DNA from 3 places in the Streptomyces sp. NPDC002884 genome. Region 2 is predicted to be linked to each of the others. Evidence: riboswitches for the same ligand, from Rfam matches in the RefSeq annotation. Region 2 holds a riboswitch; each other region holds the start of a gene.
What was found. A riboswitch is a leader RNA that binds a small molecule or an ion and turns the genes downstream of it on or off. The one in region 2 is predicted to bind cobalamin.
Positions count from the first base shown of each region.

Region 1: another riboswitch for cobalamin. It lies ahead of ABT070_RS07985 (CbtB domain-containing protein); the one in region 2 lies ahead of ABT070_RS01765 (SCO2321 family membrane protein).
Region 3: another riboswitch for cobalamin. It lies ahead of ABT070_RS27560 (cobalamin biosynthesis protein); the one in region 2 lies ahead of ABT070_RS01765 (SCO2321 family membrane protein).

Region 1 is NZ_JBEOVB010000003.1:133,720-140,862, reverse strand. It holds gene ABT070_RS08010 (xanthine dehydrogenase family protein molybdopterin-binding subunit) at 1-151, opposite strand, end outside; gene ABT070_RS08005 (FAD binding domain-containing protein) at 148-1,143, opposite strand; gene ABT070_RS08000 ((2Fe-2S)-binding protein) at 1,195-1,755, opposite strand; gene ABT070_RS07995 (hypothetical protein) at 1,868-3,061, opposite strand; gene ABT070_RS07990 (enoyl-CoA hydratase/isomerase family protein) at 3,461-4,537, shown strand; cobalamin riboswitch at 4,608-4,761, shown strand; gene ABT070_RS07985 (CbtB domain-containing protein) at 4,797-5,018, shown strand; gene ABT070_RS07980 (CbtA family protein) at 5,043-5,804, shown strand; gene solA (N-methyl-L-tryptophan oxidase) at 6,156-7,143, shown strand, end outside.
Region 2 is NZ_JBEOVB010000001.1:391,767-398,909, reverse strand. It holds gene ABT070_RS01780 (ABC transporter ATP-binding protein) at 1-125, opposite strand, end outside; gene ABT070_RS01775 (energy-coupling factor transporter transmembrane component T) at 122-1,294, opposite strand; gene ABT070_RS01770 (SCO2322 family protein) at 1,287-1,982, opposite strand; gene ABT070_RS01765 (SCO2321 family membrane protein) at 1,979-3,223, opposite strand; adenosylcobalamin-variant (AdoCbl-variant) riboswitch at 3,356-3,427, opposite strand; gene ABT070_RS01760 (phosphotransferase) at 3,530-4,240, shown strand; gene ABT070_RS01755 (serine/threonine-protein kinase) at 4,241-5,950, opposite strand; gene ABT070_RS01750 (Strvi_7410 family MBL fold metallo-hydrolase) at 6,234-7,143, opposite strand, start outside.
Region 3 is NZ_JBEOVB010000015.1:146,852-153,994, reverse strand. It holds gene ABT070_RS27570 (inorganic phosphate transporter) at 144-1,412, shown strand; gene ABT070_RS27565 (hypothetical protein) at 1,447-1,668, shown strand; cobalamin riboswitch at 1,790-1,942, shown strand; gene ABT070_RS27560 (cobalamin biosynthesis protein) at 2,041-3,030, shown strand; gene ABT070_RS27555 (cobyric acid synthase) at 3,027-4,559, shown strand; gene cobN (cobaltochelatase subunit CobN) at 4,556-7,143, shown strand, end outside.

The sequences.
Region 1 (7,143 bases), on a different contig from region 2:
CGACGTCGGTCACCCGGCCCCGCACGATCGTCGCGAGGACGGGGCGGGCGAACAGCCTCCCGGGAAGGGGCTGTTCGGCGGCGTAGCGGGCGGTTCCGGTGACCTTCTCCCGGCCCTCCCTGCGCTCGGCGGGAGCGCCCACGGCGGTCATGAGTCCTCCTCGTGCGGTACGAGCCGCGTCAGGACGTCGACGGCGAGGTTGCGGGCCAGCGGCACCTTGTGCGCGTTGTCACGCAGCGGCCGGGCCTCGGACAGCTCCAGCTCGGCCGCGCGTTCGAAGGCCGCCCGGGTGGGAGCGGCGCCCAGCAGCGCCGCCTCGGCCCGCCGGGCCCGCCACGGGCGGTGGGCGAGCGCCCCGAAGGCGATCCCCACCCGCGCGACGACGCCGTCGGCGACCTCCAGGACCACCGCGACGGAGGCGAGCGCGAAGGCGTACGAGGCCCGGTCGCGCGCCTTGCGGTACGCGGACGGCAGCCCGGCCGCGGCGGCCGGCAGCAGGACGGCGGTGACGAGTTCACCGGGTTCGATCACGGTGTCCCGCTCCGGTTCCTCCCCGGGCAGCCGGTGGAACCCGGCCGCCGCCACCCGGCGCACCCCTGCCGTGCCGTACAGCTCGACCTCGGCGTCCAGCGCGGCCAGGGCCACGGCCATGTCCGACGGGTGGGTGGCGATGCAGTGCGCGGAGTGCCCGAGCACCGCGTGGTCGCGGTGCACGCCGTCCCGGGCGGCGCAGCCGCTGCCCGGTTCCCGCTTGTTGCACGGCTTGGAGACGTCCTGGAAGTAGGGGCAACGGGTGCGCTGGAGCAGGTTCCCGCCGGTCGTGGCGGCGTTGCGCAGCTGCCCCGAGGCGCCCGCGAGCACCGCCTGGGAGAGCACGGGGTAGCGCTCGCGCACCCGTGGATGCGCCGCCAGGTCGCTGTTGCGCACCAGGGCGCCGATCCGCAGCGATCCGTCCGGCAGCTCCGTCACCTCGTTCAGCGGGAGCCGGGTGACGTCGACGAGGGCGGTCGGCCGTTCCACACCGAGCTTCATCAGGTCGACGAGGTTGGTGCCGCCGCCCAGATAGCGTGCGCCGGGATGCGCGGCGAAGGCCTCGGCGGCCTCCGCGAGACTGCCGGCCCGTACGTAGGCGAAGGTGTCCACCGGATCACGTCCTCTGGTTGCCCCGGTCGTGCCCTTGAGCCGCCGGCCCGGTCATGTGCTGCCCGCCCCGGTCACGTCCTCGACGGCGTCGACGATGCGCGGATACGCGCCGCAGCGGCAGAGATTGCCGCTGAGCCGCTCGCGGATCTCGTCCCGGTCCAGCGCCACGGGCCGTCCGGAAGGGGTCGCCGGGTCCGTGACGTGCGAGGGGTGGCCCGACTCCGCCTCGGCGAGCGCGCCGACCGCCGAACAGATCTGGCCGGGCGTGCAGTACCCGCACTGGAAGGCGTCGCGGTCCAGGAAGGCCCGCTGGAGCGGATGCGGCTCCTCACCGTCGCCGGACAGGCCCTCGACGGTCGTGATGTCGCTGCCGTCCAGGGCGACGGCGAGCAGCAGACAGCTGTTGACGCGCCGCCCGTCGACGAGGACCGTGCACGCGCCGCACTGACCGTGGTCGCAGCCCTTCTTCGCTCCGGTGAGGTCCAGATCCTCCCGCAGCACGTCCAGCAGGACGCGCCGGTGGTCGACGGTGAGGGTGTGCGGCTTGCCGTTGACGCGCAGCGTCGTGTCGGATCGGTGGGGCGATGACCGGGGGCCGTGCTCGCTGCCCATGTCCTGGTCCCTTCCGGGGCGGTCCGTGGTGCCGTGGGGACCGCGTATCCAGAGTGAGGCGTGTGACACGTCCCGGTACGAGGCAATTCGTCCACGGCCGCCGGCCGGCCGCCTACCGGTCGGTCGCCTCGGACCCGTCTGCGCCCGTGGCGCCGGTGCCGTGGTCCTGTTGCGGCGACTCGACCCGGTCCGCCGGAGCGGCCGACGTCACCGGGCGCAGGCCCTTGGTCGTCTCCTTGAACCGCTCCAGGGTCCGGCCCAGCTGCAGGAACGGCGAGCCGCTCTTCCTGGCCGGAGCCGACCGCGGCTCCCCGGCCTCGGCGGCCGCCTCACGGTACGCGGCCAGCGCCTCGTGGGCGTGCTCGGCGGCCTCCCGGTACAGGTCCCGGGACTCCGTCATCGCCTCCAGGGCCTCCTTGTACATCACCACGAGCTTGCGCTCCCGCGCCAGCTCCTCCTCCGGGGTCAGCAGCTGCCACTCCTCCCGCAGCGCGGTGAGCGCTGCGTCGGCGCCCTCCGGCAGCGGCCTGGGCAGCGCCGCGAAGCGCCTTACCGCGTCCAGCAGCTCGGTGGGATGCGTACCGTCCAGGAAAACGCTGCGCACCGAGTGGTCGGCGGGGTCGTAGTCGGCCGGAGCGGGCACGCCGGGCAGCACCAGCGCCCCGCCGCGCGGCACCTCCACCCCGGACTCCTTGAGGGCCCAGTTCACGGTGCGCAGCTGGTGCGGGGCCGCGCGGTGCTCGATGACCCGGTGGTGCAGGCCGGGCGGCAGCAGCGGGACCAGCGACCGCCGGCCGCGCTCGTCGGGCGTCATGGCCTCGTGCACGACGAGATGGACGGTCCAGGTGTCCCGCAGGGCGCCCCGGAGCGTGCGCCGCAGCTCCTTCTCGTCCGCCGGAAGCGGGTTGGTGGTGAGGAACCGCTCACCGGTGACGGTCTCGTTGCCCCACGGGGCGTCCGCCTCCCAGGACCAGAACATCCCGGCGGGCGACGGCCACCGCTGGTCCCACGGCCGCTCCGCCTCCGCCGTCAGCGTCCACTCCTGGCCCGGACCCGACCACTCGGCGAGCCTCAGCCGGGCACGGACAGTCACCTCTTCCGCGACCGGCCACCGGGCCTCGAAGGCCGTCTCCCCCTCGGGGGTGTCGGCGTCGGGCAGCTCCGTGAAGTCCTGGACGGTCCCGGCGTCCTTGAGTGCCTGAAGGTGCTTGCGCAGGACGTCCGGAGCGGTGGGGCCGGTGTGACGGCCACGGGTCTGCCACACCGTGGAGGGCGTCGTGGGCGGAACGGTCGCGGCGATGAGCATGAGTCCATTCGTGAGGGCGGGTGACGACGTGGCGACGACGTGCGAAGGCCAGTATCACTCGCCACGGGCGGTGCGCGATCAAGCGGGTCGGCGGCGCGGACGCCGGGAGGCGCCCCCGCCGGGATGCACCTTCCCCGGCGCGACACAGGTCACGCGTCCGGATCCGGTCCGTCGGCCGCCGGCCGGTGCGGGGGTGCGCGCCACTCGTACGGGGTGTGCGCCGTTCACCACGGCCGGTGACCCCGCACTCATGGGCCCGCCGGCCTCCGGGAACCGAGAATCGGAGCCGGTGGACAGGGCTCGCCCACCATCCGCGTCGGGGCGGGCCCTGTCCGCGCATGTTCCCCCCACGGGGGGCCGGGGCTTCCTCAGGGAGCACGGCATGGAGAAGATCGTCGTATGAGCGACATCGAGGATCCCGTCCTGCTGCACACCGCCGGCCGAGCCGCCCACATCACGCTCAACCGGCCGAGGGCCATCAACGCCCTCAACCACACGATGGTGCGCCGGATCGACGACGCGCTGAGCGCGTGGGAGCGCGACCCGGCCGTCGAGACCGTCGTCATCTCCGGGGCGGGGGAGCGCGGGCTGTGCGCGGGCGGCGACATCCGCGCCGTCCACGACGACGCCCGCGACGCCGACGGCGCCGCCTCGGCCGCCTTCTGGCGCGACGAGTACCGCCTCAACGCCCGCATCGCCCGCTACCCCAAGCCCTACGTCGCCGTGATGGACGGCATCGTGATGGGCGGCGGGGTCGGCGTCTCCGCGCACGGCGGTGTCCGGGTGGTCACCGAGCGGTCGAGGATCGCGATGCCCGAGACCGGCATCGGTTTCGTGCCGGACGTCGGCGGCACTCACCTGCTCGCCCGCGCCCCGGGCGCACTGGGCACCCATCTCGCCCTGACGGGCGCCCGGATCGGCGCCGGGGACGCGGTGCTGTGCGGGCTCGCCGACCACTACGTACCGTCCGTGTCGCTCCGTCGGTTCGTCGACGACCTCTCCGGTCTGCCCGTCCAGGCAGCCCTGGACCGTCATGTACGGCCCTTGCCGGCCGGGGAGCTGGCGGGCCACCGGGCGTGGATCGACAGCTGCTGCGCGGCCGACACCGTCGAGGAGATCGTCCGACGGCTGTTCGCCCACGGCGACCCGGCGGCGAAGGAGACCGCGGAGACCCTGCTGGCCAAGTCGCCCACCGCGCTCAAGGTCACCCTGGCCGCCGTGCGCCGCGCCGGGCGGCTCGGCGTGCTGGAGCGGGTGCTGGAGCAGGAGTACCGCGTCTCCTGCGCGGCCCTGACCACGCCCGACCTGGTCGAGGGCATCAGGGCCCAGGTCATCGACAAGGACCGCGACCCGCGTTGGTCGCCGGCCACTCTCGCCGAGGTCACGGCGGCCGATGTGGAGCGTTTCTTCACCCCGCTCGGCGAGCGTGAACTCCGGCTTCCCGGGCCCGATATGGCCACGGAGGCGGCCCGGTGACCGCAACCGGGGCGGTGATCCGGGCCACTTGGCCGTGGAGAGGGCAATCACGCCAGGTGGGGCGGTATTGGCCAGCGGCCCGACACGCGGTACCGTCGCTCTGATATTTGACGACGGCGAGACGGAAGCCGGTGAGAATCCGGCACGGTCGCGCCACTGTGGACGGTGTACCCCGAAGGGGCGCACCGCGAGTCAGACCCGTGGCCGTCGTCATGTGCACCACCGAGATGGGACGCGAACTCCCAGAGGAGGTCTTGCCATGGCGCAGCATGTCGCCCAGCCGACTACCAGCACGCCCGTCGTACCCGCCAAGTTGCCGCTGAAGGACATCGCCCCCTGGGCCGTCTTCTTCGGCGTCCTGATGCTGGTCCTGCTCTACTTCGTCGGCGCGGAGCAAGGCGCGACCGCCGTCGTCTCCGGCGAGGACGTTCACGAGTGGGTGCACGACGCCCGCCACCTGCTCGGCTTCCCCTGCCACTGACCCGAGGGGAACCCCAGCACACCCATGAACTCCGCAACGGTAAGAAACCTGCTCGTGCGGGGCATGCTCGCCGGCCTCGGCGCCGGCGTGCTCGCCCTGATCGTCGCCTACTTCCTCGGTGAGCCGAACGTCGACAGCGCGATCGGCTTCGAGGAGTCCCATGCCGCGGGCCACGAGCACCACGAGGTGGAACTCGTCTCCCGCAGCCTCCAGTCCACCGCCGGCCTCGCCACCGGCGTGCTGATCTACGGGGTGGCCTTCGGCGGCATCGCCGCCCTCGCCTTCTGCTTCGCCCTCGGCCGCGTCGGCCGGTTCACCCCGCGGGCCACGGCCCTTCTGCTGTCGGGGACCGCCCTGCTCGCCGTGTACGTCGTGCCGTTCCTGAAGTACCCGGCCAATCCGCCCGCGGTCGGCGACGGCGACACCATCGGCAAGCGGACCACCCTGTACTTCCTGATGATGGTGCTCGGCGTGCTGCTCGCGGTCGCCGCGGTGATCCTGGGCAAGCGGCTCGCACCGAGGCTGGGCACCTGGAACGCCACCGTCGCAGCCGTCCTCGGCTTCGTGCTCGTCATCGGGCTGGCCTACGAGTTCCTGCCGACCGTCAACGAGGTGCCGAGCGACTTCCCCGCGACCCTGCTGTGGCGGTTCCGCCTGTCCGCCCTCGCCATGCAGCTCACGCTCTGGGCGGGCTTCGGCCTCGTCTTCGGCGAACTGGCCGAACGGCTGCTGCACCCCAAGCCCGCCACGGTGACCGCGGGCACGCCGGTGGCCGCCCCGCAGTGACCTGACCGGCATCACGACCCGACGAGAGGGCCCACGGAACCGTTCCGGGGGCCCTCCCGCGTTCGCGAGCCCGCCGGACCGGCGGCCGGTGAAACTGCCGGGACGAACATCCGACCGGCCGCCGGTACACGGCAACTGCCTCCGGCCCCGCCGTCACTCCCGCCGGTACACGGCAGCCGCCCCCGGCCTCGCCGTCACTCCCCGCCGGTTCGCGCCGCTCGCCGCCGACCCCGTCGCGTCGGGGGTCCCGGTCCTCCTGACATCCGAGGACCCGGTCGCCCGTACGATCGAGTCCGCCGGCATGGCCCGCGTTCCGCTCGTGGGCACCGGCCGGATCCCCGGGGAGGGACTGTGATCGCCGTAGTCGGCGCCGGACTCATGGGCGCGGCCACCGCCTGGCAACTGGCCCGCAGGGGCCACGAGGTCACGCTCGTCGAGGCGTACGACGTCGGCCACCGGCACGGCAGCTCGCACGGGAGCTCACGGATCTTCCGGAGGGCGTACGCCGACCCCTTCTACGTACGGCTGACCGGACAGGCGTACGAGCAGTGGCGGGAGCTGGAGGACGACAGCTCGACCCCCTTGCTGCGCACGACCGGTGGGCTCGACATGGGCGAGGACCACGACCCGAAGGTGATCGCCGGTCTCCTCGCCGCGGCCGGAGTGCCGCACGAACTCCTCGGCGCGGAAGCCGCCGCGGAGCGCTGGCCGTACATCCGCATCACCGGTCCGGTGCTCCACCACCCCGACGCGGGCGTGGTCCACGCCGACGAGACCGTCGGGGCCTGCGTACGGCGGGCGATCGAGCACGGGGCGCGGGCGATCATCGGCACCCGCGTCACCGGCATCGACGTCCGGGGGAGCGGGAAGGCGCGGCTGCACACCGACGACGGCCGCGAGATCGTCGCCGACACGGTGGTGGTCGCGGCCGGCGCGTGGCTGCCCGAGCTCGGACTGCCCGTCGCCCTGCCACCGCTGCGGGTGACCCAGCAGCAGGTCTTCCACTTCCGGCAGCGGGACCCGTCCGTCATGTGGCCGACCCTGATCTGGGACGGGGAGCTGCACCTCTACGGCCTGCCGTCCGGGAGCGACGGGGGCCCGTTCCCGGCGGTCAAGGTCGCCGAGCACGACCGCGGTACCCCGGCCACCGCCCGCACCCGCAGCAAGGTCGTGGATCCCTCGTCGCGGACCCGGGTGAGCGGCTTCGTCCGCGACCGCCTCCCGGGTCTCGAGCCCGACCCGGTCGCCGAGGCGACCTGCCTCTACACGACCACCCCGGACGAGGACTTCGTGCTGGACCGCCACGGCCCGCTCGTCGTCGTCTCCCCGTGCTCCGGAC
Region 2 (7,143 bases):
TTGCCCACGCCCGACGGCCCCGCCAGAAGCACGAGTTCGCCCTCGGGGACGGTCAGGTCGACGTCCTGGATGGTGGGTTCGGTGGCGCCGTCGTACGTCACGGAGACGTTCTCGAAGCGGATCACGACGGCTCCTCGGTCACTGCTCGGACTGCTCGGACTGTTGGATCTGCCGGATCTGCCGGATCTGCCGGATCTGCTGGATGTGCTGGGTCTGGCGGTGGGCTTTCGGGGGCGAGGAAGGCGGGGAGCAGGCCGAGGAGTACGGCCGCCGCCGGCCACAGGGGGAGGGCGGGAGCGGTCAGCGGGACCACCCCGGGGTGCAGCGCGGCCGGGTCGGCGGACGCGGCGACGGTGAGGAGGGCCGCCACCGCGGCACCGGAGGCGGCGGTCAGACACGCCCGCGGGGTCCAGCGGTCCGGCCGGTAGCGGGTGCGCGGTGAGCGCCGGCCGCCCAGCCGCAGCCCGGCGAGGGCCGCGACGACTCCGGTGAACAGCACCGGGAGGCCGTAGCTCCCGCCCGCCGCGGTGAGCAGGCCGTACGTTCCCGCGCAGACGCCGAGCAGACCGCCGAGGGTGAGGGCGGCGGTCGTCCGGCGCACGGGGGCGGGCACGTCGGCGGTACGGCCGTAACCGCGGGCGTCCATCGCGGCGGCGAGGGCGACGGAACGCTCCAGAGCGCCCTCCAGGACCGGCAGGCCCACCTGGAGCAGCCCGCGCAGACCCGTGTCGGGGCGGCCCCGGAGGCGGCGGGCGGCGCGCAGGCGGTGGACGTCCGCGATGAGGTTCGGGGCGAAGGTGAGGGCCACGACCACCGCCACGCCCGTCTCGTACAGGGCGCCGGGCAGCGTCTTGAGGAGGCGGGAGGGGCTCGCCAGGGCGTTGGCGGCACCCACGCAGACGAGGAGCGCCGCCAGCTTCAGACCGTCGTAGAACGCGAAGAGCAGGCCCTCGGCCGTGACCGCGCCACCCAGCCGGATGCCCTGCGCCCAGTCGGGGAGCGGGACTTCGGGGAGCGTGACGAGCACCCGCGTGCCCGGGATCGGGGAGCCCAGGGCGATGACGAAGACGAGCCGGATGACGAGGACGGCGAGGGCGAGCTTCAGGAACGCGGAGTAGGAGCGGGACCAGGGGGTGTCGGGACGGCACGTGGTGACGACGTAGGCGGAGACGGCGAGGAGGAGACCGAGCAGGAGCGGATTGGTGGTGCGGGTGGCGGCGGTGCCCAGACCGAGGGCCCACAGCCACCAGGCGGCGGGGTGGAGCGGGGCGCGCCGGGGGCTGCCGTCAGCCATTCCGGCGGGATCCTCGCCGCCGGGCCTGCCAGACCGCCGCCGCGCCCAGTACCGCCACCGCCGCCGCACCTGCGTACAGGCCCACGGACGGCCCGCCGCCCGCTTCCTCGGCTGCCTTCCCCTCCGTCTCCTTCGTCGTGTCCGGCCGCGCGGTGGACGTCGGCTCGTCCGTTCCCGGCGCCTGTCCGGACACCTGCTCGCCGCAGCCCGTCCGCGGATACCCGGTGATCGCGCACAGCAGGGCGTTCGTGTCGTAGCGCAGGGGTTCGGCGACCGAGGCGAGCGCCTCGGCCGTCGTCGCGTCGGGCGAGACCCGGGCGCAGGCCGTGCGCGGCGACGGCGGGGTCTCGCCGCTCGGGGCGTCGGCCGCCGTGCCGAAGTCGATGACCAGGGCCACCCGCTTCGTGTCGTCCCGCGCGGGCGTCTTCGCGCAGATCGCCGCGAAGGAGGCCGCGCCGCGCGGCTGCGACGCGTCCTGGGAGTCCGCGCTCACCGCGAACCGGAAGCCCTGGACGTCGCCGTCGGCGGGGCGGGCGGTGGACGGGCCCTGGGTGGCGTACGTCCAGCCGTCGCCGGAGCGGTCCCAGAACGACCAGTAGCGGTAGCCGGCGGCCTGGGCCGACGGGACCGTGCCGGTCAGGGACAGCAGCAGCGCGGCGAGGACGAGGGTGGCCCACCGGCGCGTCACGGCTGCCGCTTCCTGCCGCGGACGCTGATCAGGAAGCCGATGCCGATGCCGGCGACGAGGAAGACGCCGACGATCCACCAGACGCCGTAACCGGAATCCGAGTCGTCCTTCTTGTCGGCGTCGGCGTCGGCGTCGGTGTCGGCCCCGGTGGCCTTCGTCGCGGCCTGCGGGGCCGGGCCCGTCGCGTTGAGCTGGGCGACCAGGTCGGCGCCGCCGAAGCGGTGGGGGTCGGCGCCCGTGGCGTGGGCCGCGAAGACGAGCTGGGCGTAGGCGGCGGGGCCGCTCTGCTTCGCCCAGGCCGCGGAGTTCTGCTCGAGCCAGGCGAGGGGCTTCTTCGCCTGCTCGACCGCACCCTGCGCGGCGAGGGCGACGACGGCGTCGGCGGTGTTGCCGTAGTCGGGCTGGTCCTCGGCGCCGGGGAGGGCGGACTTCAGATAGCCGTCGGCGACGACCGCTCCGGCGAGGTACTCCGCACCGTTGCGGGCGAGTCCGTTCGGGCTGGCCGCGTCCGCGGAGTCGCAGGCGGGGGCAGCCGACGTCTTGCCTGCCGTCGTCACGAACCCCTTGCCGAGGGCGCCGAGCACACCCGCCGCCGTCGCGTCGGCGTTGGCCGCGAGGCCGCCCTTCTTGTCCGGCTGGTACGCGAACGCGCCGCCCTCGGCGTCGTTGTCGCACGGGATGGAGAGCTTGGCGAGAGCGTCGTACGACGACTTGCCGGCCTTCTTCACCTCCGAGGGCTGCTGCCCGGCCGCCGCCATCGCCCCCGCCACGACGGAGGTCGAGTTCGCGTCGCTCGCGCCGCCGGGGGTGTAGCCCCAGCCGCCGTCGGCGTTCTGGACCGACTTCAGCCAGGTGACGGCCTTCTCGGTCTCGGCGCGGTGGCCGCCCAGCGCGGCCAGCGCCTGGACGGCAGCCGCCGTGCTGTTGGTGTCGACCATCAGCTTGGCGTCGCACGCCTTGGCGGTGTCCGCGCGGTACGCGGCGAAGGCGCCGTTGGCGCACTGCTGTCCGGTCAGCCAGGCCACGGCCCGGTCGGCGGGGGTGACGCCCGTGGTCCGCTGCGCGAGCAGGGCCAGCGACTGGCGCCAGACGCCGTCGTACGTCGGGTCGGCGGTCCCGTACAGCCCGTCGGGTATCGCCACCGACGGGGTGGGGGACGGGGTGGCGGCGACGGCGGGGACGGCGGCACCCAGCACGACGGTGGCGGCGGCCAGAGCGGCGGCGCTGCGGCGGATGTTCATGATCGGCGGGTGCCTCTCCCGGTCGGTGAGGTCACGCAGCCGGGCAGCACGGGACATCCCGGCGGCTCGGCTCCGTATACCTCGACGGTGCCGTGCGACGGCGGGGCTGCCGACGCACGTGAGCCGGTCACGTCCGTACCGGGCGATCCGGCTGTCACGGTTGCGGGTCAGCGCCGGAATTGCACCGGCTTTCCCCTGTACGGGCGTGATGACGACGCGGCCACTCTACCGGCAGGTAGCCGGGCGCCTGAGGGGCGGCTGTGAAAGCGCCCGGGGCGGGGCTCGAGCTCCCGATATGTTCTGACCATGACGCATACGGGGAGGGCGCCGGGTGGGGTGCCGGGTGGGCCGTGGCGTGGGCTGCCGGGCCGGCTGCTCGGCTCGGGCCGCACGGCCGACGTGTACGAGATCGACGAGGCGTGGGTGCTGCGCCGCGACCGGGAGGGCCGGGAGGACTCGGCCGCCCTCGCGGCGGTGATGACACACGTGCGCCGGCACGGCTACCCCGTGCCCGCCGTACGGCCCTCCGGCTCACGCGCCGACCTGGTGATGGAACGGCTGGACGGGCCGACGATGCTCCACGCGTTCGCGGCGGGGACGCTGGGCCCCGAGGAGGCGGGGGCCGTCCTCGCCCGGCTGCTGCGTGAGCTGCACGCCCTGCCGGGCCGGGTCTCGGCCGACGCCCGCGTACTGCACCTGGACCTCCACCCGGACAACGTGATCCTCACGCCCGACGGCCCCCGGGTCATCGACTGGGCCAACGCGGAGGAAGGCCGCCCGGGGCTCGACTGGGGCATGTCCGCGGTGATCCTCGCCCAGGTGGCCGTCTCCGCCCAGCCGATCGCCGACCCGGCCCGGGCGATGCTGACCGCCCTGCTCGCCGACCCCCGCGACCTCACCGAGGAAGGCCTGGCGGAGGCCCTGCGCAGACGTGCGGCCAACCCGACGATGAGCCGCGAGGAGACGCGACTCCTCGTACCGGCCGCCGAGTTGATCAGGGCGTCGGCGGGCCGCTGACTAGGCAGCCCGCCATACCGTCATGTCCGCGGTCACGAAGGCGATGTCCGGCAGCGCGGTCGACTTCACCTGGATCACGAGCAGCGCGATGTCCCCGGAGGGGTGCTTGACGCAGATCTCGCTGCCGGCCGCCGCCGCGGCGAGGGGAAGCCGGTGGCTCTTGACGCCGGTGAGGACGATGCGGCACGCGTCGAGGCCGCCGCCGGGGTCGCCGAACACCATGTTGAGCACGCTGGTGTCGCTCTCCAGCGCGCAGCCGGTCGTCTCGCAGGTGAAGCGGATGTCCCCCTTGCTGTCCTCGCGCCGGACCGGCTCCCTGATGTCCAGTGAGGTCTTCGCGTCCAGCCACTGAAGGGGATAGGCGGTGGCCTGCGGCGTCTTGGGCACGGTCGGGGAGGAGCCCGACCCCTGCGATGTCCGGTCACCGGCCACCGAGTCCGGCGCGGCCGTCGACGCGGACGCGGACGCCGACGACCCCGCGGACCCGGAAGGGCCGGGCGTCGAGGAGGCCCCGGTCGTGTCGTCCCGGTGGCGGAGTCGGTCCGCCGCCTCCACGACCGTCCATGTCAGACCGGTCAGCACCAGCGCGCCCGCGGTGACGGCGGCGGCCGTGACCAGCGCGGTGCGCCGACGCCGGGCCGGCCGCCCGTCCGGCCGCGTGAGCTGCGACCGCACCGGCGCGATCAAGGGCATCGCGTGCGGGGCCATCGCGTCGGTGGGCACAACGTGTCGGGGCGTGTCGTGCTGCGGCGTCCTGTGCGAGGGCCGCGGGATCAAGGGCAGCGTGTGCACCGGGGTGGGATCGGGAACCGGAGACGGGACCGTCACCTCCGGCCCGGTGACCTCCCGCCAGACGGACGGACCGGCGCCGTCGGCCGCGTCCCCGTCCAGACGTCGCCGGCACCACTCGACGACCTCCGCCGGGGTGGCCCGCTCCTCCGGATCGGCGGCGAGACACCGGGCGATCAGCGGACGGAGCGCTTCGGGCAGCAGCGACAGGTCGGGGTCCGAGTGCACGATCCGGTACAGCACGCTGACCGAGGGGCCGTCCCCGTACAGCGGCTCGCCCAGGGCCGCGAACGCCGCCGTCTGGCCGAGCGCGAACACATCGGTCGCCGCGGTGACCGCGCCCGCGGTCGCCTGCTCGGGGGCCATGAACTGCGGTGTGCCGACGGCGAGGCCGGTGGCGGTGTTCGAGGTGATGTCGGAGGCCAGCGAGATGCCGAAGTCGATCACGCGCGGTCCGTCGGCGGCCAGCAGCACGTTCGACGGCTTCAGGTCCCGGTGCACGATGCCCGCACCGTGGATCGCCTGGAGCGCCTCCGCCACCCCCGCCATCAGCCACAGCACGGCGGGCACCGGCAGCGGCCCGCGCCGGGCGACGGCCTCCGCCAGCGAGGGCCCGGGCACGTACAGCGTGGCCAGCCAGGGCGGTACGCCGTCCGCGTCGGCGTCGATCAGCTCGGCGGTGTAGGCGCCGCGGACCCGCCGGGCGGCCTTGATCTCCCTGCGGAACCGCCGCCGGAAGGCGGGGTCGTCGGCCAGCTCCGGGCGTACCACCTTGATCGCCAGCGGGCGGCCGCCCTGCGTGTGCGACAGGTAGACCCGGCCCATGCCGCCCGCGCCGAGCCGGGCGGCGAGACGGTAGCCGGCCACCAGGGGCGGATCGTCCGCCTGCAGTGGCTCGAACGCCTCAGTCGCATGATTCATCGGCCCTCATCCCCCGTGCTCCCCCGGATCTCGCGATCTCCCGGATCCCCTGGCCCTCGGATCCCCTGGCCCTCGGATCCCCTGGCCCCCTGATCCCCTGGCCCTGTGATCCGACGATCCGATCAAGTCGGCAGCTTACGTCGGGTGTTGGCCCACCGGGGGAGGTCACCGGGAGGGGCCGTCGGGAGGGGTTGCCGAGAGGGGCCGCCGGGAGGAGTCGCCGGGGGTGGACCGAAGTACATGGGGTGTTGGTATCAAGGGGCCCTCACCCCGCGCGAGCGATTTACACCGCCACGTACGTCACCGGATCGCTCCCGGTGACCGCCTCCGCGCGCCCCTGCTTCACCAGTCGCCGCAGATGGGCCTCGGCCTCCGAGACCGCGATGTTCCTCGACCCGTAGGGGATTTGTGGCCAGGGGCGGTTCCACTCCATGCGCTCCGCGACCTGCCAGGGGGTGAGGGGGGTGGCGAGGAGGGCGAGGAGGCCGGTGAGGCGGTCCTCGTGGTGGGCGAGCAACTCCCGCACGCGGGAAGGCGCGTCGGCGAAGGCGTACTGGTGGGCCGGGAGGATCTCGGAGGGGGCGAGCCGGCCGACGCGTTCGAGGGAGTCGAGGTAGTCGCCGAGGGGGTCGGTGACGGTGGCGTCGTCGGGGTCCTCGTACAGGCCGATGTGCGGGGTGATCTCCGGCAGCAGATGGTCGCCGGAGAACAGGCGCCCGTGGCCCGGGAGTCCGGCGGGATGGTCCTCCTCCAGATGGAGGCAGACATGGCCGGGGGTGTGGCCCGGCGTCCAGATCGCGCGCAGCCGGCGGCCGGGCAGGTCGAGGAAGTCGCCGGGGACGATCTCGCGGTCGGGGAGGGCGGGCGCGAGGCCGGGGAAGGGGCGGCGGCGGGTGGGGGGCGTTCGGAGCGGGGCGATGTGCTCCTCCGGGGCGCCGGCGGCGGTGAGCTTGGCCGCCATGTAGGTGTACCAGCGCTCGGGGCGCGTCTCCCGGGTCCGCCGCACGATCGAGGTGTCCGCCGCGTGCATCGCCACCCACGCCCCGGAGGCCTCCCGCACCTGACCGGACAGGCCGTGGTGGTCGGGGTGGTGGTGGGTGATCACGACTCCGACCAGTTCGCCGACGGAGGTGCCGCACGCGGCCAGCCCGCCGGTCAGCGCCTCCCAGGACGCCGGGTCGTCCCAGCCCGTG
Region 3 (7,143 bases), on a different contig from region 2:
CTTGGGGCCTGCCCCCGCGCGGCGCCGGGCCGCCGCTCCGACCCCCTTGCACAGACACCCGGAAGCCCTGCTCAGTTCACCTTCCGTTCACCCAGATTGCTTACGGTCAACGCGCCAATGACTTCGAACGATTGCCTGGGTAAATGGAAAACTTCTCGCTGATCCTCGCGATTGTGGTCGTCACCGCACTCGCGTTCGATTTCACGAACGGTTTCCACGACACCGCCAACGCGATGGCCACCACCATCTCGACCGGTGCACTCAAGCCCAAGGTTGCGGTGGCCATGTCCGCCGCGCTCAACCTTGTGGGAGCTTTCCTCTCGGTGGAGGTCGCCAACACGATCTCCAAGGGTCTCGTCGACGAGACCGGCATCCGTCCCGAGGTCATCTTCGCCGCCCTGGTCGGCGCGATCCTCTGGAACCTGCTGACCTGGCTGGTAGGCCTGCCGTCCAGTTCCTCGCACGCCCTGATGGGCGGTCTGATCGGCGCCACCATCGCCTCGGCCGGCATGGGCGCGGTGCACGGTGACGCCCTGGTCACCAAGGTGCTGATCCCGGCGATCGCGGCCCCGATCGTCGCGGGCGTCGCCGCGATGCTCGCGACCCGCCTCTCCTACACCCTCGGCAAGAAGGCCGACGGCAAGGCCGCGGCCAAGGGCTACCGCGCGGGCCAGATCGCCTCGGCCGGCCTGGTCTCCCTCGCCCACGGCACCAACGACGCGCAGAAGACGATGGGCATCATCACCCTGGCCCTGGTGGCCGGCGGTGCCGTGGCCCCCGACTCCGACCCGCCCACCTGGGTCATCCTCTCCGCCGGCCTGGCCATCGCGCTCGGCACCTACCTCGGCGGCTGGCGGATCATCCGCACCATGGGCAAGGGCCTGACCGACCTCCAGCCGCAGCAGGGCTTCGCCGCCCAGACCAGCGCGGCCACGGTCATCCTGGCCTCCTCGCACCTCGGCTTCTCCCTCTCCACCACCCACTCGGTCTCCGGTGCCGTGATGGGCGCCGGACTGGGCCGCAAGGGCGGGGTGGTCCGCTGGTCGACGGCGACCCGGATGTTCGTCGCATGGGGCCTGACGCTCCCGGCCGCGGCCCTGGTGGGCGCGCTCGCCGAGGCCGTCACCGGTCTGGGCGACTGGGGCACGGCCCTCGTGGCGGTCTTCCTGATCGCCTCCAGCGCGGCCATCTGGAAGGTCTCCCGGCGCGAGGTCGTCGACGCCTCGAACGTCAACGAGCCCGAGGAGCCCGCGGGCGTCGTCACGACGGCGATCGCCGCCGTCACCCCGCCGCCCACGGGCACCCTGGCCGAGGACCTCACGGCCGGCCGCACGACGGACCTGACGGCCACGATCCCCGCCCCGGCCACAGAGCCCGCGACCCCCGCCGCTCCCCCGGCCGCGGCCGTCTGAGCCCGCGCACCCGGTACGAAGGAAGAGAAGCAGCATGAAGATCGACTGGGCAGCCCTGGGCTCCGTCTTCGGTGTCAGCCTCGTGATCACCGTAGGCCTCGTCGCCCTGTTCACCCTCGGGATCATGGGCCTGTCGCGGCAGGAACGCGCCACGGCGCAGGGCGACTCGGCCACCCTCGCGGTGACCGGCGCGTACGCCTGCTTCGCGGCCTGCGCGGCGGCGGTGGCGTACGGGATCTCACTGATCGTCGCCTGACGCACCATCCGAACACCCGAGGGGTGCGGGACGGATCACCGTCCCGCACCCCTCGGCGTTCGTGGCCACGCCGACCGGTCCTGTGTGGGGTTCTGCACACTCCAGCCTCGCAGGTCAACAGCAAGTTGACGGGTCTTGCGGGCCGTGGTGGACTGCCCGAGCCATGTACGGCGGCAGAAGAGGAAGCCGGTGTGAATCCGGCGCGGTCCCGCCACTGTCACCGGGGTAGAAACCCCCGGGAGCCAGGAACTCTCGCCGCCGGTCTCGTCGAACCAGGGCGTGGACACCCTGAGTGAGGACATATCGCCATGCTCGCTCGGCCGTTGAGGTACACCACCAGGTCGCTCCCCGACCCCACGGCCGGCTGAGCCGATGCGTGCCGATCGCCTCTACGCGTACGGCGCCGCCACCGGCCTTCTGGGCGACCTGCTGCTCGGCGATCCGCGCCGAGGGCATCCGGTCGCCGCGTTCGGGCGGGCCGCCGGTGCCGTCGAGCGACTGCTGTGGCGGGACCACCGGGGACAGGGCGCCCTCCACGCCGTCGTGTGCGCGGGCGGGGTCGTGGCCCTGGGAGCCGTCGCCGAACAGGCCGTACGCCGTTCCCCCGCCGCTTCCGTCGCTCTGGTCTCCGCCGCCACCTGGGCCGTGATCGGGGGCAGTTCCCTGGTCCGGGAGGCCCGGGTCATCGGGCGGGCGCTCGAAGCGGGGGACATCGAGGCCGCCCGGGAGCGGCTGCCGCATCTGTGCGGGCGGGATCCGCACGCGCTGGACGCCGACGGGATCGCCCGGGCCGTCGTGGAGTCCGTCGCCGAGAACACCTCCGACGCCGTCGTGGGGGCACTGGTGTGGGGTGCCGTGGGCGGGGTGCCGGGCCTGGTCGGGTTCCGGGCCGTCAACACCCTGGACGCCATGGTCGGTCACCGGTCGCCGAGGTATCTGCGGTACGGCTGGGCCGCCGCGCGCCTCGACGACGTCGCCGGCTGGCCGGGAGCCCGGCTGACCGCCGCGCTCGCCGCCGTCGCGGGGGACGATCCCCGGGGCGCCCTGCGGGCCTGGCGGGCCGACGCCCGCAAGCATCCGAGCCCCAACGCCGGTCCGGTGGAGGCCTCGTTCGCGGGCGCCCTCGGGGTGCGGCTGGGCGGCACCCTGTCGTACGCCGGGCGGGTCGAGCACCGGCCCGTGCTGAACGGCGCGGCCGGGCGGCCCGTCGTCGCCCGGGACATCGAACGTGCCGCGTGGCTCTCCCGCCGCGTCGGTCTGCTCGCGCTCGGCGTGACCGTCGCCGCGCGCGCCGTCGCCACGAGCTTCGTCGCGAGGAACCAGAGCAACCGGAGCAACCGGCCGAAGGGGCGTACTTCATGAGCGGGGGACTCCTCGTCGCCGGCACCACCTCCGACGCCGGCAAGAGCGTCGTCACGGCCGGGATCTGCCGGTGGCTGGTGCGGCAGGGGGTGAAGGTCGCGCCCTTCAAGGCACAGAACATGTCCCTCAACTCGTTCGTGACGACGGAGGGCGCCGAGATCGGGCGGGCCCAGGCCATGCAGGCCCAGGCCTGCCGGGTGGAGCCGACCGCGCTGATGAACCCCGTGCTGCTCAAGCCGGGCGGTGAACAGAGCAGCCAGGTCGTGCTGCTCGGCAAGCCGGTGGGCGAGATGAGTGCCCGTGGCTATCACGGGGGACGGCAGCAGAAACTCCTCGGAACCGTTCTCGACTGCCTCGCCGAGTTGCGGGGCACGTATGACGCGGTGATCTGTGAGGGGGCGGGCAGTCCGGCCGAGATCAATCTGCGGCGGACCGACATCGTGAACATGGGGATCGCGCGGGGCGCGCGGCTGCCCGTGCTCGTCGTCGGCGACATCGACCGCGGCGGTGTCTTCGCCTCCTTCTTCGGCACCGTCGCCCTGCTCTCGCCGAAGGACCAGGAGCTGGTCGCCGGGTTCCTGGTCAACAAGTTCCGGGGGGACGTCTCCCTGCTGGAGCCGGGCCTGGACATGCTGCACGGGCTCACCGGGCGGCGGACGTACGGCGTGCTGCCGTTCCGGCACGGGCTCGGGATCGACGAGGAGGACGGGCTGAGGGTCTCGCTGCGGGGAACCGTGCGGGAGTCGAACACCGCCCCGCCCGTCGGCGAGGACGTGCTGCGGGTCGCCGTGTGCGCCGTCCCCCTCATGTCCAACTTCACGGACGTGGACGCGCTGGCCGCCGAACCCGGCGTCGTCGTGCGGTTCGTGGACCGGCCCGAGGAGCTGGCCGACGCCGACCTGGTGGTGATTCCGGGGACCCGGGGGACCGTGCGCGCCCTGGAGTGGCTGCGGGAGCGGGGGCTCGCGCAGGCCGTCCTCCGCCGGGTCGCCGAGCAGCGGCCCGTCCTCGGTGTCTGCGGCGGTTTCCAGATCCTCGGCGAACACATCGAGGACGAGGTGGAGAGCCGGCTCGGGCGGGTGGAGGGGCTCGGAGTCCTTCCCGTCCGGGTGCGGTTCGCCCGCGAGAAGACCCTCACCCGGCCGGCCGGAAGAGCCCTCGGCGAGCGGGTCGAGGGGTACGAGATCCATCACGGGGTCGCCGACGTCACCGGCGGGGAGCCGTTCTTCTCCGATGACGAGGGGAACGGCCTCGACGGCTGCCGGGTCGGCCAGACCTGGGGCACGCACTGGCACGGCTCACTGGAGTCCGACGGATTCCGGCGGGCCTTCCTGCGCGAGGTGGCGGCCGCCGCGGGCCGTCGTTTCGTGCCCGCCGCCGACACCTCGTTCGCCGGGCTGCGCGAGGAGCAGCTCGACCGGCTCGGCGACCTGATCGAACAGCACGCGGACACCGACGCGCTCTGGCGGCTCATCGAGTCGGGCGCGCCGCAAGGACTGCCTTTCATTCCACCGGGAGCGCCCGCATGAGCACAGTGTTGTTGTTGTCGACCGCCGACACCGATCTGCTGGCGGCCCGGGCCGCCTCCGGTGCCTCGTACCGGATCGGCAACCCGACCCGGGTGGACGTCGCCGGGGAACTCCCCGCGCTCCTCGACGGCGCCGACATCGCGGTCGTCCGGCTGCTCGGCGGGAAGCGTGCCTGGGAGGACGGGCTCGCCGCGCTCAGGGCGTCCGGTGTGCCGACCGTGCTGCTGGGCGGCGAGGCCGTGCCCGACGCGGAGTTGATGGCCGAGTCGTCGGTGCCGGCCGGTGTGGTGGCGGAGGCGCTGCGCTATCTCGTCGAGGGCGGCCCGGACAACCTGACCGAGCTGGCCCGGTTCCTCTCCGACACCGTGCTGCTGACCGGTGAGGGGTTCGTCGAGCCGCAGAAGATGCCCGAGTACGGCGTCCACGGCGAGCGTGCCTTCGTCGAGGGGCGGCCGACCATCGGGGTGCTCTTCTACCGGGCGCACGAGCTGAGCGGCAACACCGCCTTCGTGGACACGCTGTGCGACGCCGTCGAGGCGCGGGGCGCCAACGCCCTGCCCGTGTACTGCGGTTCGCTGCGCGGGGCGGACCCGGGGCTGTACGAGATCCTCGGGCGCACCGACACCCTCGTCGCCACCGTCCTCGCCGCCGGCGGCACGCACGCCTCGCAGGCCTCGGCGGGCGGGGACGAGGAGGCCTGGGACATCGGCGCGCTCGCCGAGCTCGACGTCCCCGTGCTGCAGGGGCTCTGCCTCACCTCGTCGAAGAGCGTGTGGGAGGCGTCCGACGCCGCCCTCTCCCCCATGGACGCGGCGATGCAGGTCGCCATCCCGGAGTTCGACGGGCGGATCATCACCGTCCCCTTCTCCTTCAAGGAGCAGGGCCCGGACGACGTGCCGGTGTACATCGCCGATCCCGAGCGGGCCGGACGCGTCGCCGGGATCGCCGTACGGCACGCCCGGTTGCGGCACAAGCCGAACAGCGAGAAGAAGCTCGCGCTCGTCTTCACCGCCTACCCGACCAAGCACTCGCGGGTCGGCAACGCGGTCGGCCTCGACACCCCCGCCTCGGCCATCCGGGTGCTCGACGCGCTGCGGGACGCCGGGTACGGCGTCCAGGGGCATCCGGACAACGGCGACGAGCTGATCCACCGGCTCATCAACGCCGGTGGCCACGACGTCGAATGGCTCACCGAGGAGCAGCTGGCCGCGGCGCCCGCGCGGGTGCCGCTGGCCGACTACCGGGCGTGGTTCGACAAGCTCGACCCCGGTCTGCGCGACGGCATGCTCGAGGCGTGGGGCGAGCCGCCGGGCTCGCTGTACGTCGACGGGGACGACATCGTGCTGGCCTCCCTCCAGTTCGGGAACGTCGTCGTGATGATCCAGCCGCCGCGCGGCTTCGGCGAGAACCCGATCGCGATCTACCACGACCCCGACATGCCGCCGTCGCACCACTACATGGCGGCCTACCGGTGGCTGGAGAACAGTTTCGGCGCCGACGCGATCGTGCACATGGGCAAGCACGGCACGATGGAGTGGCTGCCGGGCAAGGGGCTCGGGCTGAGCGGGGGCTGTGCCCCGGACGCGGTCCTCGGGGATCTGCCGCTCGTCTACCCGTTCATCGTCAACGACCCCGGTGAGGGCACCCAGGCCAAGCGGCGCGGGCACGCCACCGTCGTCGACCACCTGGTGCCGCCGATGGCGCGCGCCGACACCTACGGCGACCTGGCCAAGCTGGAACAGCTCCTCGACGAGTACGCGCTCGTCTCCGACCTGGATCCGACGAAGGCGCCGGCCGTGCGCGCGCAGATCTGGACGCTGGTCAAGGCGGCGGAGCTGCACAACGACCTGCACGTCGACGAGCAGCCGGGCGACGACGACTTCGACTCGTTCGTCATGCACATCGACGGCTATCTGTGCGAGATCAAGGACGTGCAGATCAGGGACGGGCTGCACATCCTCGGCGGCGGTCCGGTCGGCGAGGCGCGGGTGAACCTCGTGCTGGCCGTGCTGCGCGCCTCCCAGGTGTGGGGCGGGCAGGCGAACGCGCTGCCGGGGCTGCGGGCCGCGCTGGCCGACCGTTTCGGGCTGGTCGAGAAGGAGCTGCTCGCCGAGCCGGGTGCGCCGGTGAAGGTGCCGGTCGAGCTGTCGGACCTCGTCGACGGCCCCGCCCGTACCGCCGCCGACGCCATCGACCTGCTGGAGCAGCTGTGCCGCCGGATCGCGGAGGGCGCGGAGGAGCGCGGCTGGGCGGCCGCCGGGAGCCGGGCCCTCGTGCGTGAGGTCCTGGGCACCGAACTCCCGGACGCCGTCGCGGTGCTGGAGTTCGCGTGCACGGAGGTCGTACCGCGGCTCGCGAGAACCACCGACGAGATCGGGCACATCCTCAAGGCGCTGGCCGGCGGTTACGTCCCGGCCGGTCCGTCGGGCTCTCCGACGCGCGGCCTGGTCAACGTCCTGCCGACCGGGCGCAACTTCTACTCGGTCGACCCCAAGGCCATTCCCTCCCGGCTGAGCTGGGAGGTCGGGCAGGCCCTCGCGGACTCCCTCGTGCAGCGGTACCTCCAGGACACGGGCGACTACCC